DNA from 2 places in the Kurthia populi genome. Region 1 is predicted to be linked to the other one. Evidence: riboswitches for the same ligand, from Rfam matches in the RefSeq annotation. Region 1 holds a riboswitch; the other holds the start of a gene.

What was found. A riboswitch is a leader RNA that binds a small molecule or an ion and turns the genes downstream of it on or off. The one in region 1 is predicted to bind FMN.
Region 2: it holds a riboswitch for FMN, as region 1 does, so the genes downstream of both, ribE (riboflavin synthase) here and ACFSY7_RS06100 (ECF transporter S component) in region 1, are expected to answer to the same signal.

Annotation. Positions count from the first base shown of each region.
Region 1 is NZ_JBHUOR010000033.1:37,087-43,694, forward strand. Features, by position in the region: gene ACFSY7_RS06090 (ATP-binding protein) at 1-1,641, shown strand, start outside; gene ACFSY7_RS06095 (GNAT family N-acetyltransferase) at 1,665-2,048, opposite strand; FMN riboswitch at 2,213-2,346, shown strand; gene ACFSY7_RS06100 (ECF transporter S component) at 2,522-3,106, shown strand; gene ACFSY7_RS06105 (hypothetical protein) at 3,161-3,379, shown strand; gene ACFSY7_RS06110 (biotin transporter BioY) at 3,526-4,080, opposite strand; gene ACFSY7_RS06115 (LysR family transcriptional regulator) at 4,200-5,090, opposite strand; gene ACFSY7_RS06120 (metallophosphoesterase family protein) at 5,151-5,729, opposite strand; gene ACFSY7_RS06125 (C40 family peptidase) at 5,847-6,608, shown strand, end outside.
Region 2 is NZ_JBHUOR010000136.1:35,240-41,847, reverse strand. Features, by position in the region: gene ACFSY7_RS17230 (FusB/FusC family EF-G-binding protein) at 1-527, opposite strand, end outside; gene ACFSY7_RS17225 (hypothetical protein) at 700-1,071, opposite strand; gene ribH (6,7-dimethyl-8-ribityllumazine synthase) at 1,429-1,896, opposite strand; gene ribB (3,4-dihydroxy-2-butanone-4-phosphate synthase) at 1,889-2,509, opposite strand; gene ribE (riboflavin synthase) at 2,521-3,150, opposite strand; FMN riboswitch at 3,315-3,430, opposite strand; FMN riboswitch at 3,545-3,660, opposite strand; gene ACFSY7_RS17205 (hypothetical protein) at 3,924-4,712, shown strand; gene ACFSY7_RS17200 (hypothetical protein) at 4,745-5,329, shown strand; gene ACFSY7_RS17195 (hypothetical protein) at 5,393-5,689, opposite strand; gene ACFSY7_RS17190 (acyl-CoA dehydrogenase family protein) at 5,802-6,608, opposite strand, start outside.

The DNA of each region.
Region 1 (6,608 bases):
GAGGCGGCCGTCGTCGCGCGTATTATGGACGACCACCACTATTCCGTAAAAGAAACAAAAAGTATTTTATCGGATATTATTAGTGACGAAACGAATGCACTCGTTGCTGAAAAACAAGGTGATGTCGTCATTTCACTACAGTCTGGTGAAAATCGACAAGCCATTCGAGATGAAATTACACAGTCGGAGAAGTTAAATAAGGCATTTACATCAAAGACACCGGTTATTAAAGAAATGATGCTGCCATCGTCGACTGAAAAAAATAAAAAAGAATCGTATATTGTGATGGCGTATCCAATTGAAACGACATCGGCTGAGCATGGCGTCATTTATATTTATCAAAGTCCAGATGCCATTCACCGTACGACCGAGCAGACGACAAAAATTGTTTTCTTAGCAGCAGCGATTGCGCTCGTTTTGACGACGCTATTTACGTTCTTCCTATCATCGCGTATTACACGTCCGCTACGAAAAATGCGTGAAGCGGCGTTTGATTTAGCGAAGGGGAAATTTGATACGAAGGTGCCCGTTTTTCAAAACGATGAGATTGGGCAGCTTGGCACAGCCTTTAACCAAATGGGTCGTCAGCTAAAACATCATGTTGAAGTCATTAATCAGGAGAAAGAACAACTCTCAAGTATTTTGACGTCAATGACCGATGCGGTAATTACGTTTAATAAGGACCGTACTGTGTTATTAAGCAATCCACCAGCGGAGCTATTGCTACAAGATTGGTTCCTAAATAAAGGCAGCGATAGTGAAAAGCCACTACCAATTGAAATCTATCATATGCTTGACCATGTGCTTGAGCTTGAGGAGCAGTTAGAAGAGGAGCTTGAAATTGATAGCGTGTATTACATCATTTCAATTAGTCCTCTTTATAGTGCGAGCAATAAGGTACGCGGCGCGGTAGCGGTCATTCGTGATCAAACGGAAGAGCATCGCCTTGAAAAACTGCGTTCCGATTTTATTGCCAATGTATCGCATGAGCTACGAACACCGATTTCGATGTTACAAGGCTATGCAGAGGCAATCGTTGATGACATCGTGCAAGATGAGCAAGAGCAAAAGGAAATCATCCGTATTATTTACGATGAATCACAGCGCATGGGCCGTCTTGTAAATGATTTACTGGACTTAGCACGTATGGAATCAGGGAATATTACATTATATGAAGATGTTTTCCCAATCAATCCAACCTTTGAGCGTATTACGCAAAAATTTGTGCAGCGTGGTCGTGAAAAAAATATTGATGTATCGTTTGAATCTACGTTTACGAATGAGGCGACGCTACTTGTCGACCAAGACCGCATTGAGCAGGTGCTGACGAATTTAATCGATAATGCTATTCGCCACACGCCAAATGGTGGGCATGTGAAGGTGCTTGTTGACCAGCAAGTGAACTTTGCGCGTATTCGCGTGCAAGATGACGGGGCAGGAATTCCAAAAGAGGACTTGCCGTATGTCTTTGAGCGCTTTTATAAGGCGGATAAAGCACGTACACGCGGCAAGGCGGGCACAGGACTTGGGCTTGCCATTGCACGTAATATTGTCGAAGCACATAAAGGTCGTATTTTAGTTGAAAGTACGGTCGATGTAGGCACGACATTTATATTCTATTTACCATTAGAGCAAATATAAAAACACGAGTAGCGACAAAATCGCTACCCGTGTTTTTTTATAATTTTTTTTAAATGCTCAGAGCCAGTCTGTGGGAAATGTCGCCGTACATACACTTCCTTAAAGCTGAATTTCGTATAATAATGCGGTCCTTGAAAGTCGAATGTCGATAGCGCCATAAACTGACAGCTCTTTTGACGTGCCAGCGCTTCCGCTTCTACTAAAAGCGTTTCACCATATCCTTTTTTGCGGTAATATTCATCAACGATTAAATAAACAATTAGCATCCACTGACCGAAAATCTCGCCCGCAAGCCCGGCAATGAGCTGTTCGTTGTCGCAAATTGTAATTGTAAAGTCACGCTGTGCGCTTCGGTCAATAAAGTGATCATTATGCGCACGTAATTTTTGGTGAATAGCCTCACGCATGGCACTATTTTCTCCGATTGAAATAAACGGGTTTATTCAATTACCTCGCGCAAGGTATACCCGAAAGTTTAAGTCTTAAAAAAAATTATCTCGAATTTAAAGTAGTTGCACTTTACAAATTCCAAGTTGTTATGTATGATAAAAGTGTAAAAAATAATAATATGATTCATCTTCGGGGCAGGGTGTAATTCCCGACCGGCGGTAAATAAACAGTATTGTTTAAAGCCCGCGAGCCGTAAAACGCTGATTCAGTGAGACTCTGGAGCCGACAGTATAGTCTGGATGGGAGAAGGTGAAGGTACAGCACTTAAACGAGCAATTTTGCTTATTAAGTCGCTTATTTGACGATGCCTTATTCTCCCTTATGTTGCGACTGCACATAAGGGTTTTCTTTTATAAATGGCAACTACAAGTAAGTAAGCTGCATCTTTCCTTTTTGTGAAGTGAATCGCACAAAAGGAGTGCTTTGACAAATGAAAAACACGAAATTACAAAAAATGACAGCTGTTGGGATGCTGTCAGCAATCGCAGCATTACTCATGCTGTTCCAATTCCCACTACCACCGTTTCCAGCCTTTTTGCAAATTGATTTTAGTGACGTGCCAGCATTGCTTGCAACCGTTACATTAGGACCCGTAGCCGGTATTGGCGTTGCGTTCTTTAAAAATGTCATCAATTGGTTTATGCAAGGAAGCCCAACAGGTGTACCAGTTGGACATATCGCAAACTTTGTAACAACGTTATTATTCATCATGCCAGTGTACTTCATCCAACGTCGTATGAAATCGAGAAAGGGTTTAACATTCGGTTTAGTGACAGGAACAGTAACAATGGCAGTAGGCATGAGCTTACTAAATTACTTCGTATTTATGCCGATGTACAACTATTTCCTAAACATGCCTGTTGATACAGGTGCTGTTTTAGTGAAATCAATCGCAATTGGGATTTTACCATTTAATATTTTAAAAGGTGTTATCCTAACAGTTGTTGTCATGGTGTTATTTAAAGTGTTACACACATGGATTGAAAAACAACAACGCTTGCACTTAAGTAAATAATCAAAAAGAGAGTCGTTACTACGGCTCTCTTTTTTACATAATGGGGGAATTCGCTTGGTAACCGGTATACGCTATAGTTTACTAGTGGGACTTATTCTTTTTATTGTTGTTGATGTGTTTTTAGAAAAACCGCTTATTACTCAATCGATTGAATGGATCGTCTTTGTTGTGCTGCTCTTTTTAGCGGTAGAGGCATGGATAAAGCATTATCGTTTCATTACCATTGCCTTCATGGTGTTAGCGCTAGCGCTTTTCTTTTTAAAATTAGTGTAACGAAAAACGAGGCTGGGACAAAACACAACATTTTCCTTTTTTAGTGTTCGCAACGAAAAACCGGAACCGCGCTACCGCGCAATTCCGGTTTTTCTTATGCTCATATGAACGGTTGTTTGTATACATATGTCCCAGCCTCTTTTGTATTAAACCGTTTTCGTTTCAAGCAAACGGATTTTTACTAAGCGTTCACGTACAATCGCGCCCACCCAGCCGGCAATAACGGCTTTTAGTAAGCCTACAATGATAAATGGTACCGTGCCTGACAGTACGGCTTTCATCCATGTTAAATCTGCCAGTACTTTTAGCCAAGCTGTCCCAAAGGCGAGTGTAATAACCATACCTAAAATATTAGCGATAATGGCCTGTGCTTTTGAATAACCAAACTTTTTAAAGTAAAGTCCCATCGCCAGTGCTTGCACGATAAAGCCGGCAATATAGCCACCTGTTGGCCCTAAAATAATGCCAATGCCTCCAGTCATACCGCTAAAGACCGGCAAGCCGATAGCACCAAGTAATATGTAAAGTAGTACGGATAATGTGCCATAGCGTAGGCCTAGAATTGTGACCGCTAATCCGACGGCTAATGTTTGGCCGGTAATCGGAATTAATGGTAACGGAATCGTCAGCTGTGCGAAAATCGCAATAATGGCGGCAAATAGTGCGGAAACAATCCACATTTTTAATTTATGATGTTGCATAAACGACACCCCTTCGTTTGGAATGACTTTATCATAGCGAAAGAGAACATTTTCGTCAACCTTTTTTTATTATAGGTTTACTAAAAAGAGTTCAACTACATCGTAGTTGAACTCTTTTTTTAAGATGGCTGCTGTTTATCGAAATAATCAAAAATAAATTGTTGGAACGCTTTTGCCGCAGGAGACAAATAACGCCCCTCAGACCAAGCCATACCGATAATTCGCTCAGCATTCATGCCTGTAATATGAAGCTTTGAAATGCCTTTTTGGTTAATTTCAAGGCCATCCGGTAAAATCGAAACGCCAAGACCTGCAATAACAAAGCCAGCCACCGTCGACACTTCATCGCCTTCAAATGTAATATGCGGCTGAAACTTCGCTTGCTCGAATAAATGATCTGCTTGTAGGCGTAAGGCATAGCCAGGTTTCATTAAAATAAAGGATTCATTCGCAAGCTCGTGAATTGTAATGCTTGAACGCTTGGATAATGGATGGTCGCTTGGGACGATGGCGAATAATTCATCGCGCCATAATTCGGTCCAGTGAATTGGTTTTGGCACGTCCATTTTCGCCATTAAGCATAAATCTAAATCGCCTGATAATAAATGCTTCAATTGTAAATGTGTATAGTTTTGCTTCAATGAAAAATGAATATCTGGATGCTTCGTTCTGAAAAGACGAATTAAATCCGGCACAATATTTGTCCCGAGTGTGTGTAAGAAGCCAAGAGAAATTTCGCCATGATTTGGATCGACTAGTTGCTGTAGTTCCTTTAAGCCTAATTGATATTCATTTAAAATACGTTCTACACGATGCTCAAATAGCTCCCCGTAGCGATTTAAATGAATCGAGCGTCCTTGTCGTTCAAATAGTGGGACGCCAAGCTCATCCTCCAATCTCGCAATCGAGCGACTAAGCGCAGGTTGTGAGATTGATAACTTCTCAGCCGCTTTTGTCATATGCTGAATTTTTGCGAGCATTTGAAAATACTCAAGTTGTTGCCATTCCACCAAATTACCCCCATGTGAAGCATGTCATTACCTTCATAATATGGAAACTGTGCAGATAAATCAAGCTTTCATAAATGTAATAGTACGTGCGCTCGAATCATAAAGCACCCATTCGCGGTTATCGACAACAGAACCAACATTAATACCGTATTTCTTCTTTTCTAGTAGAATCGGCTCGCCAAATGTAAAAGATTGTGGCTTCTTTTTACGATATAGTACAGAGTCGTGACTATGGCCAAAAAAGACGAGCGTATCGTCTGGTAAATGCGTTGTGAGCGGCTGCCAATCTGCTGACCATTCGAATTGATGCCCATGAATGAGACGAGCGCCATCGATAGGCATGACAAGCGGTAAATGATTATATAAAGAAAGTCCGGTCGCGCGCATAATACGTTCTTCCTGATTGCCACGAATTGAGGGAAATGTCAGCATTGATTCAAACTGTGTCGAATTCTCCTGTGCGTCAGTTAGTGGCAGTGGTGCTGTTAATGTCGCTACTTTTTTCTTGCCGATTTTGCATTCGTATAAATCGCCCATACCAATAATGGTCGGTGTATCAGGAATCGTTTGAATTTGGTGGAAAACAGCTTGTAAATCGTCGATACTCGAATGAATATCACCAATTAGGGCATATTTCATGTAAAAAGACCTCGCTTTTAAAAAATAGTAATTAAATTGTATCATAACAGCTACTTTAAAGAGCTAGTTTTGTATGTCATTTATGCTATGATAAACGATAGATAGGGGTTGTGAATGATGAAAAAGACACGAACAATGGCCGTCGTATTGACAGCGGTTTTAGCGACAACCTCGCTCTATCCAGTAGCGAGTGACGCCAAAACGTCGACACAATTAACAGCCGATAAAAAAGAAATTGATGTACAAATTAAAGCGTTAGAACAAGAAATGACGACGATGACACAACAATTCGATACATATGTCGCGCAGTATGACGCATTGCAAGAAGAATTACTTGATTCAGAGGCGGATATTGCGGTGACGAAAGAAGAGTTAAGTGACCGCCAACAAATTATTGCCAAGCGTATGAAAGCGTATCAGGCACAGGATTCGACCTTTAGTCCATACGTAGAAGCCTTTCTTGGCGCCGATAGCTTTACAGACCTTGTGACACGTACATTGTCCGTAAAAAAAATTATTGATGCCGATGAAGCGATGCGTATAGAACAGCATGCACAATCATCAACCTTTAAAAAACAGCATACCGCATTAGTAAAAAAAGAGAAAGAACTTGAGCGGCAATTTCAAATGATGCAACAGCAATACGAGGAAATGACGGTGAAGCGTGCGGAAAATAAGGCAGCATCACTGGCATTAAAAGAAAAAATTGCGACAAAAAAAGAAAAAGAAAAGCTGGCGAAAAAGCAAAAAAAGGCCGCAAAACAAGCGGCAAAATTAAAGCAAATGCAACAGCAACAGCAGGAAGCGATTGAAAAAGCGCAAGCGGAAGCAGCAGCACAGGAAAAAGCGCAAGCAGAGGCTGCCGCAGCGGCACAGCAA
Region 2 (6,608 bases), on a different contig from region 1:
CGATCTTCATTTCCTTTTACTGTTGCCGTAAATAAATGAACTGGTCCATGCTGATTACAAATTGCACAAATGCCTTTCGTATAATATTGTGGCTGCGATATACCACGCAACGCTATAAATGTGCCATCTTTTTCAATGACAATATATTGGCGATGTGTGCCTTGGTCTGTCCAAGATAAGTAACTAATACCGTGCCAATCAATTGTTTCAAGTTTCGGCAATTTTAATTTTTTATCTTTACGAAATAGTTTTTGCAGTCCTTTTTCAGAAATTGCTTTAAATGGAATCGTATAAATTTTTAAGCTCTCAATAAAAAGCTCAGCATCCGTACGATCAGAAATTTGGGTAACAGCACGCAAAATTTCTTCTGTCGCTACAGGGAGTTTTTCTTTTAGTTCAGCAACTGCAATACCTTTTACTGCACTTAGTATTTCCGGGTCTTTTGATAACGATTTCGAGTTTAAAATTTTATTTACTTGTTGCTCAATCAAGCGTACATTAGCTACTGTTAAAATTGGATTTATCATCATTATTCCTCCGTTTGTCTAGGCAATTGGTTTATGGTCCAAAGCCGAACGGAATTGGACCGCATTAGCCCACTTGAGAGCAGGCATGTATTGTACAAGCCATGTCAGATCCCTCCTACACTTTCATTAGCCTCATTATAGCACAAAAAAGAGTGGCCAAAGCCACCCTCCATTAGTCATTTGTCCAGTCATCATCGCTCATAAATGACTCGGCTAAACTTTGTTTTTCTCGTACAAACTCATGAATGGTCCGTAAAAACATATCCATGAGGCGTGGACCTAATATATCATTAAACCACAAGTAGATTTCATAATCATCGGTGCCATATGGCGTCGCATTAATAAAAAACGTTGTATCACGCTCCTTATTATGTACGATGTCGATATCAAACTGTGTAATTTCAAAATGCTCCGCTCGGATACCTAAACTCGTTAAATCAATTTCAACTTCTGTCGACCACGTATCGTACTTGTCCCCGGTTTCTCGGTTCATCAAGCAAACTTCCGTATTCTCTAGTAAATGTTGTAATGAATAATATTCCATATGACTACCTCCAATTCATTTGATATTGTTTTCATTATACATGATGGAAATTTTTTTACATAATAGAACACTTCAATATGTTTGTAGTCTTGTCTTTAGAGCTCTTTCCTTTATTTTCTTTCATATAATAATTCTTCACAGCAAAACTATTACTAGCTTTTATTTTTTATTTGCTTACTAAGTTCTAAGAGATTTTAAAGGAATACAAAGAAGACAAAAACGGACATTCATATTACAATGCCCGTTTTTTTGTGTTTCTTCTATTATATTATATAGTCAATTTTCTAAACTTAGATTATTGCATCCATTCTTTTGACGTATATCTTTAATTAGCTATTAAACGTAACAAGAATTATATTATTTTAATAATGTTGTTAAGTTTGCCATTTCAATTGCAGATATTGCCGCATCATATCCCTTATTACCAGCTTTTGTGCCCGAACGTTCAATTGCTTGTTCAATCGATTCTGTTGTCACAATACCAAAAATAACGGGTATACCAGTTTGTAATCCAACTTGCGCAATACCTTTTGCTGCTTCATTACATACATAATCATAATGTGTTGTAGAGCCACGAATAACCGTACCTAAGCCAATTACTGCATCATACTCGCCTTTTTCTGCTAATTTTTTTGCAATAAACGGCACTTCAAATGCTCCTGGCACCCATACCGTGTCAATATCTTTATCTTCAACACCATGACGTAAAAGCCCGTCCATTGCCCCATCAACTAATTTTGAATTAATAAATTCATTGAAACGACCAACAACGATTCCGATTTTTAATCCTGTACCTACTAATTGTGCTTCGATTGTTTTACCCATGTGTAACCAGCTCCTTTTGTTGTTTTACATATTCGACTAATTGCTCAATAGAAATTAATGGACAGTTCATCATTCTTGAAATGCGTTCAAGCTCTGGCAGGCGTGCCATATGACCATCTGCACTCATGATTTCACAAATAATGCCGGCTTCCTTCACACCTGCAAGCTTCGCTAATTCAACGGCTGCTTCAGTATGACCGCGGCGTTCTAACACTCCGCCATCTTTTGCAATGAGCGGAAAAATATGGCCAGGACGACGGAAATCTGTTGGCTCATCACTACTAATCATTTTTTCAATTGTTAGCGCACGTTCAAATGCACTAATCCCTGTTTCGGTTTCTTTATAATCAATACTTACTGTAAAAGCAGTACCATGATTGTCTGTATTATTCGTAACCATTGGTGTAAGTTTTAGTTTTTGAGCAATCGATGTCGAAATTGGCGTACAAATCAAACCTTTACCGTATGTAGCCATCGCATTGATTGTATCTGGAGTCACATAGTCTGCCAATGCAACAAAATCGCCTTCATTTTCACGATCCTCATCATCAACAACAATAATCATGTTACCTTTTAGTAATTGTTCAAGTGCCTCATCAATTGTATGTAGCATGTCGTTCCCTCCTAATAGCCATGATGCGCTAAAAAATCGCGTGTTAATGGCTTCTGTTTAGCTGTCAGTTTTTCGACGTATTTTGCAATTACATCATTTTCAACATTAACAATAGCACCTTCTCGCTTTTTGCTAAAAATCGTTTCCGCATAGGTGTGAGGAATAAGTGATACCGTAATTCTGTTTTCACGAACATCAAAAACCGTTAGACTTGTACCATCGATTGTAATCGAGCCCTTTGGAATACAGTAATGTGTCAGTTCAGCATCCATTCGTAAATCAATATAAACGGCATTTGATACTGTACGTTTCTTCGCAATGGTTGCGGTACCATCAACATGACCCGAGACAATATGACCACCAAATCGACCATTTGCCTGCATGGCACGTTCTAAGTTAACACCATCACCCGATGCTAGCTTTGCAAGACTTGTTGCATGAAAGGTTTCCGGCATGACATCTGCTGTAAAGGCTATTGATGTAAAAGCTGTCACCGTTAGACATACACCATTGACTGCAATACTATCGCCAATATGCACATCCTCTAACACTATCTTTGCCGAAATCGTTAATGCTAATGCTTGTTGCTGTCTAGAAACTTTTTGCACGGTCCCAACTTCTTCGATAATTCCTGTAAACATCGCTCATTCTCCTTTCTAAACCAAATAAATTGGTTTTATCGGATAAATGAATAGAGGGGTACTACGAACAAACTTTTGGGCATTTAAAAAAGGAACCTCACGTAATAGCGGGGTTCCTTGATTTATGCGTCGACAAACAAGCGTACAATTGTACGCTTTTTCTGCGCATTCTTCTCTCATCCAGACTATACTGTCGGCCCTGGAGTTCCACCAGATCCTGCTCGAAAGCTCGCGGGCTATAACCGCCGATTGGGAATTGCACCCTACCCCGAAGAATTGCTATGTAGTTTTAAAATTTAAAAATCCCGTCTGGTATTCTAACCAAGCGGGGTTTACATTTTACGATGCTCAAATAAACCATAGTGAAACGCTGCTGCGCACCATCGTCATGCATCGATTCCTTCTCTCATCCAGACTATACTGTCGGCTCCGGAATTTCACCGAATCCTGCTCGAAAGCTCGCGGGCTATAACCGCCGATTGGGAATTGCACCCTACCCCGAAGGAAGTTATTCATTTATGGGATTGATTGTAGCATTAATTTTTTCATTTGACTACTAAAAATAAAAATTCAGAAAATTAAGGTCTTATTTTTTCCTAAAATCTATATTTTATTTTTTAGTACGATTTTCTAAAACAATTTGACCTATAAATGCAAATTATTTTACGCTCTCTATTTTTTAAACCATTTTATTTATTAATTAGTTTATTTCATTTAAAAAATATGGTATTATAGATAAAAATAACCATAAATATAAAAGAGTATTTTAGACTATGATATTACCATTTATTCCACTAATTGTTGCAGGAGCTGTTGCAGCATCAACAGCTGTTGCCGGTAAAAAAGGATATGATTCATTCCAAAATATGAAAGAAACGAAAGAGCTAGCTGAAAATTTAGAAAGAAAATATAAGACTGCTTATAAAAAATTTGAAGAAAATCGAGATGATACGAATCGTCAATTTGAAGACTATGGAAAGTTAAAATTAGAAATTTTAGATACAACGATGAAAGACTTTGTAAATTCATTCAAACAAATTAAAAATATTAACTTTAAAGGAGAAACAGTTATAGATAATTTTGTTTCTAGCAAGGTTTTAGATTCGTTTGTCTTAAATATTGAAAAGCAAGTAATCCAAGCTGGACAAGTATTAACTGCTGGTGTAGCTTCTCTCGCAGGAAGTGGATTAGCTGCAATGGGGGCTGTAGGTGCCACGACTACATTTGCTGCCGCTTCTACTGGTACAGCCATCCCATCATTAAGTGGCATTGCCGCACAAAATGCTACACTAGCGTTCTTAGGGGGAGGATCTTTAGCCACTGGTGGTTTAGGAATTGCTGGAGGAACTATGGTCTTAGGTGGCATTGCAATTGCACCTGCGCTGGCAATTGGTAGCTTAATTTTCGCTTCTACTACTGAAAAAAAATCAGAAGAAATGTATCAAAAGGAAGCTGAAGTAAATACAGAAGTGGAAAAATTAAACGCAGCTTCAAATGCTAAGGCATGTAATATCCTTCAAGAAAAGTATGGTATTGATGAAAAATACCGAGTGTATTTATGAAATTCTATATTAAATTGTAAGGAGGCATTGATATGAAAAAACTTTGTATCATCGCAGCAACTACTGCTGCTCTTTTATTACCGACAACTACTGCTTCTGCAGCGATTAGCACGAAAGCTTATCAACCATCAACAAATTACTCACAATATTTTTATAAGGAATATGATAAAAAAGGCAATCAACTTCATATTTGGCGTGACAAATTAGTAAAAACAGGGCCAATGAAGGGCGCTTGGCAAGATTTAACGCAAGGTGATGTTTACACTGATTATTCTTACGACAAAAAATATGGACTGACAGCAGCTGGTGGCTCAAAGCATAATTTTGAATATGGCAGCTTCAAATTTTGGGACCTACTTCCACCTACTGTTCGTAAAAACCAAACTGGGAAATTACAAGGGAGCGATTTTAGCGAGAACCCATACAAAATTCTCTCTACAAAATCAACGGTGAAAACACAAAATGGCACGTACAAAAATGCGATTAAAATTTGGGAGAAGCGATACGGTGAAAATACCATTTCCTACTATGTAAAAAATCGCGGAAAAATCAAAACTCAAACCCTTTATCAAGGTGAATATAAAACAACATATGTACTTTATAAAATCAAAAAATAAGAACCTACTGCCGTTATGGTGGTGGTTCTTATTTTTTTAGTAGGGAATACAATATGTGCACTTTCAGCATAAAAAAGATTCAATATGAGGCTTAATCAAAAATAACGAAATGTAAAAATAGATTTGTATGGAACTCAATTTACCAACAAATGGTGTAACAATTGCAGATACAGCAAGATTAACCGTGAAAATAAGCGCATAAAACTCCGCTCCGCCAATGTCTGTAATAATGCTAGGCAGAGCAATTGAAAACTCCATAGACACCATGAGTCCTAATTCCATACATAAGAAAATTCCAGCGACAAGCAGAGCTTTTTGTTTATAGGACATCGATTCAACTGTACGATTTGTTTTAAACATCGACTTCACCTCGAAATAAAATTTTCAACAAAAAAAGACTTCCATTAGCAAATGTTCTATACATTAACAAATGCTTCAAGAAGTCCCATTCCAAATAGTAACCAACTATCTTTTAAGAAATCAGTAAATTTTCATGTTCTTTGGCTTTAGTTGCTGCATCCCAACCAAGTGCCGAAATGGCTTGGTCATAGTACTGCGCTTGTGTACCTAAGTAATTTTCGTAGAAACGTGAACGCTTCACAAATAAGTGGCAATCAATTTCTTCAGTGAAGCCAATACCACCATGAATTTGAATATTATGCGCGGCAATTTCAACAAAGGCTTGCGTCGCAAAAATACGTGCACTACAAATAGCTTCTACACGATCCTCCGATGTTGTTTCAAGTGCCCAGTTTGCATAATAAGAGAGTGAACGTGCTGTTTCAAGTGACAGCTTCATATCTGCTAGACGATGCTTAATGGCTTGGTAGCGCCCAATTGCTTGCCCAAACTGTTCACGAATACATGCATATTCACTCGCCACTTCAATAATTTTTTCCATCGCACCGACGCAAACGGATGATACAGCCGCATTATACGATAACAAACCTTCTTGAAGGATTCCCCAACCATCTCCAAGTGGTCCGATTAACGCACTAATTGGCACCGTCACATTATCAAAATAAATACTTGATAGCTGACGTGTTTCATCAAAGCCTTTTTGCGCTGTGATTGTAAGGCCTGGCGTCTCCTTATCTACCACAATAATACTCACTTCACCGTTAACACGTACCGGTACGATAAGGTACTGTGCAAGTGCAACATCGGCTACTTGCGTTTTCACACCATTTAGCGTAAATTGCTCTTGCTCAAGTATAGCTTCTAATTGAATGCCTTTTTCTGTATAACTTCTACCAGGCTCTAGCCAGGCAATGGTGAA